One region of the Limnomicrobium aquaticum genome, then DNA from elsewhere that is predicted to be linked to it. Evidence: predicted binding sites of a transcription regulator. Region 1 holds the regulator's gene; the other holds the start of a gene.
What was found. Region 1 encodes HrcA, which represses chaperone genes, less so after heat shock. Its sites were predicted from a motif close to GTTAGCACTCNCNNNNNGNGAGTGCTAAC; they were not measured.

Region 2: a site for HrcA is predicted at 869-897, ahead of groES (co-chaperone GroES). Genes of this name have one in related genera too.

What each region holds. Positions count from the first base shown of each region.
Region 1 covers NZ_JBEPMB010000002.1:283,008-285,208, reverse strand. Annotated here, with positions in the region: gene grpE (nucleotide exchange factor GrpE) at 1-245, opposite strand, end outside; gene hrcA (heat-inducible transcriptional repressor HrcA) at 368-1,462, opposite strand; gene rph (ribonuclease PH) at 1,614-2,201, shown strand, end outside.
Region 2 covers NZ_JBEPMB010000006.1:220,324-222,524, forward strand. Annotated here, with positions in the region: gene ABID16_RS17935 (TIGR01459 family HAD-type hydrolase) at 1-457, opposite strand, end outside; gene ABID16_RS17940 (hypothetical protein) at 613-765, shown strand; gene groES (co-chaperone GroES) at 950-1,246, shown strand; gene groL (chaperonin GroEL) at 1,315-2,201, shown strand, end outside.

The DNA of each region.
Region 1 (2,201 bases):
GCGTAAGACTTGGCGTCCTTGACATCGCGCTCGGTGCGACGGCGCAGGTTGTCCATTTCAGCGGCGAGACGCAGATAGCGGTCGCGCAGATCGGCGTTTTCCGCCTTGAGGAATTCGATCGGATCCGGCTCCTGTTCGGCAGCTTTTGCTTCAGCCTCAGCGGCCTCGGTAATCACGGCTTCGGCGTCTGCGCCGAGTTCCGTTGCCGCTTCGTCAGGTCCGTTCTTCTTCGTGTCGTCGGTCATGACGGTCTCCAGATGATAGTTTGCTTATCGCGTTTTGGGGGTTGCGCCCGATATCGATGTTCAGGCTCGAAAAATCAAGGCTTCAAAGCCGACTTGTTGACAATCGGACTGTTTGTTCGATGTCAGCCGGGCGAACTCAGCTTGGAAATCAGTTGCGCCGTGTAGTCTACCATCGGGACGATGCGCGCATAGTTGAGCCGGGTCGGGCCGATCACACCCACCGCGCCGACGATCTTCTGCTCGCTGTCACGATAGGGCGCGACGATCAGCGAGGAGCCGGAAAGCGAGAAGAGCTTGTTTTCCGAGCCGATGAAGATGCGCACCCCCGGCCCCGTTTCGGCGAGGTTCAGAAGGTCGATCAGACTTTCCTTGCGCTCCAGATCATCGAAGAGCATGCGCAGGCGATCGATATCGGCCTGGTCGTCGAGCCCTTCGATGAGGTTGGATTGTCCGCGCACGATGAGCCGCGATGTCTGGTCAAGCTCGCTCGTGCCGGACCAGACGGCGAGACCGCGCTCGACGAGATCCTGCGACAGCGTATCGAGCTCGGTCTGAATCGTTTTACGAATGACCTCTGTCTGATTGCGGATTTCCGCCAGCGTGTAGCCAGAAACATGCGCATTCAGGAAATTGGCCGCTTCGGTAAGTTGCGAACTCGTGGTACCCGCAGGCAATTCAATGATACGGTTTTCAACCTCGTCATGCTCGCCAACCAGAACGGCAAGCGCCTTGGTTGGCCCCAGCCGGACGAATTCGACATGGCGGAGAACCGGATCGTTCTTCGTGGTGACCACCAGGCCCGCGCCGCGCGACATGCCGGAGAGCATGCGGCTTGCCTCGCTCAACAGATTGTCTGCCTGCGGGCCTCGCTCGGCAGAGCGCATCTGCGCCTCGATGGAGGTCCGTTCTTCCGGCGACAAATCGCCGACCTGCATGAAGGCATCGACGAAGAAGCGCAGCCCCAGCTGTGTCGGCAGGCGGCCGGCGCTGATGTGCGGCGAATAGATGAGGCCCAGTTCCTCCAGATCGCTCATCACGTTGCGCACGGAGGCGGGCGAGAGCGACATGGGCAGAAGGCGCGAGAGATTGCGCGAGCCAAGCGGCTCGCCGTTCTGCAGATAGGTTTCCACAATGCGCCGGAAAATCTCGCCCGAGCGCTCATCCAGCGTGCGGCCCGTATCCAGCGTCTGACCGATCCGTCTATCCCAACCGATCATGTGCCCTGCATGCTCTCCACCAGTCCTTGGTGTTGAAATATAAACATCGACGGCGTCTGCGCAAACAGGATTTGAAAACCGGAGCGCCGTTTTTCTTTGCAAATGGCGGGTTCGGGTCTTAGAAGAGCGCAAAACAATCAAGGAGACATCCATGAGGCCTTCCGGACGCAAGACCGACCAGATGCGCAAGGTGACGTTTGAGCGCGGTGTATCCAAGCACGCCGAAGGTTCCTGCCTCGTCAAGTTCGGCGATACGCATGTTCTGTGCACGGCCAGCCTTGAAGACAAGACGCCGCCGTGGTTGAGGAATTCCGGCAAGGGCTGGGTAACGGCCGAATACGGCATGCTGCCGCGCGCCACCGGCGATCGCATGAAGCGCGAAGCCGCCAGCGGCAAGCAGGGCGGACGCACGCTGGAGATCCAGCGCCTCATCGGCCGCTCGCTGCGTGCCGTGGTCGATCTCGAAGCGCTCGGCGAACGCCAGATCACCGTCGACTGCGACGTGATCCAGGCGGATGGCGGCACACGCACGGCCTCGATCACCGGCGGCTGGATCGCGCTGCGCGACTGCCTGAAATGGATGGAAACGCGCGGCATGATCAAGATGGATCGCGTGCTGAAGGACCATGTCGCGGCAATTTCCTGCGGCATCTTCGCGAACCAGCCGGTCATCGACCTCGACTATCTGGAAGACTCGTCTGCCGAGACCGACGCGAACTTCGTCATGACGGGCGCGGGC
Region 2 (2,201 bases), on a different contig from region 1:
TGCGGTCGCGCCAGGCGGTCAGCATGTCGCGATAATCTTCTGGCGTCTCGGTCTCGTCATCGAAGAAGCCGGTGCAGACGATGCTTTCGGCCTCGGCCTCGCCGACGCGCTCGATGTCCAGCCCGTCAAGAAGCGGCAGGTCGCGCTCGGGGCCCAGCAGAAAGACCTTGCGCGGGCCCTCGGCAATCAGGCGGCGGGTCACGTCGCCCGAGGTGATAATGCTGTCATAGGCCGTATCGAGCACGCCGATGGCGCCAAGCTGTGTTTCGACACCGGGTCGCGGACGCGGGGAATTCGTGACCAGAACGACCATTGCCCCCGCCCCTCGGGCCGCGCTCAGCGCCATGCCTGCGAAGGGAAACGGGTCGATGCCATTATGAAGAACGCCCCATACATCGCACAGGATCACATCATACCGGGCGGAAATGTCCGCAAGTCCGCCAATCCGTTCGGCCATTCGTCAAAACCTCAAATATTCTCACCCGGTCAAATCGCAAACCGGCGAAGACTTGGCAAGGGCCTATCGCTGCAGCGCGAAACATCGGGGAACAAAAGTTCGTTTCGTTCATTTACGAGCCATCGAGTTCAACCCGTTTCATAAGGACATTGCCCTTGCAGAACAGAAACAGCTTCCTCTACGTGATCGTTGGCGCGCTTGTCGTCGTCGTTGTGGGCATGAGTGCCTATATCTATAACGAGAAGCAGAAAGAGGACACCGTTCAGCTGAAGATCGGCGAACAGGGCGTTTCTATCGAGAAGAAATAGGCCGCAGCCCCGGTTGCCCGGCCTTTAACCTTCATCAAAAATTCGCGAAAATTTCGGATGGGCCGTTCTTGACTCAAGGACGGCCCTTTCCTATTTCTCCCTCGCTAGCACTCGCCGAGTGCGAGTGCTAATAACATTCGGGTAGGTAACACACCTTCTCTGTCATTTGATCGAGGATTCAAGAATGGCAAGCATCTCTTTCCGTCCGCTTCACGACCGCGTCGTTGTTCGTCGCGTCGAATCTGAAGAAAAGACCCGTGGCGGCATCATCATTCCGGACACCGCCAAGGAAAAGCCGGCTGAAGGCGAAATCGTCGCCGTCGGTTCGGGCGCCCGCAAGGACAATGGCGAAGTTGTCGCTCTCGACGTCAAGGTCGGCGACCGCGTTCTGTTCGGCAAGTGGTCCGGCACTGAAGTCAAGGTGAACGGCGAAGACCTTCTGATCATGAAGGAAGCCGACATCATGGGCGTTATCGGCTGATCGCCGGCGCCTTTCGTCACCCTTTCCAGAAGTCTTGAAATGGGGCAAGCGCCCCGGGAGTTTTTCAAATGGCTGCTAAAGAAGTCAAATTCGGCCGCTCTGCACGCGAGAAGATGCTGCGCGGCGTCGACATCCTCGCCGATGCCGTAAAGGTCACGCTCGGCCCGAAGGGTCGTAACGTTGTTATCGACAAGTCCTTCGGCGCTCCGCGCATCACCAAGGACGGTGTATCGGTCGCCAAGGAAATCGAACTCGAAGACAAGTTCGAAAACATGGGCGCCCAGATGGTCCGCGAAGTTGCTTCGAAGACCAACGACATCGCCGGCGACGGCACCACGACCGCAACCGTTCTGGCCCAGGCGATCGTTCGCGAAGGCCAGAAGGCTGTTGCTGCCGGCATGAACCCGATGGACCTGAAGCGCGGTATCGACCTCGCCGTGTCCGAAGTCGTGAAGGATCTCCAGGCCAAGGCCAAGAAGATCAACACGTCGGAAGAAGTCGCACAGGTCGGCACGATCTCTGCAAACGGCGACGCACAGGTTGGCCGCGACATCGCGGAAGCCATGCAGCGCGTTGGCAACGAAGGCGTCATCACGGTCGAAGAAGCCAAGACCGCCGAAACCGAACTCGAAGTCGTCGAAGGCATGCAGTTCGACCGCGGCTACCTGTCGCCCTACTTCGTGACCAACCCGGAAAAGATGGTCGCTGACCTCGAAGACGTCTTCATTCTCCTCCACGAGAAGAAGCTCTCGAACCTGCAGGCGATGCTCCCGGTTCTCGAAGCCGTTGTGCAGACCGGCAAGCCGCTCCTCATCATCGCTGAAGACGTCGAAGGCGAAGCGCTTGCGACCCTCGTCGTCAACAAGCTGCGTGGCGGCCTCAAGATCGCTGCCGTCAAGGCTCCGGGCTTCGGCGACCGCCGCAAGGCCATGCTGGAAGACATCGCCATCCTGAC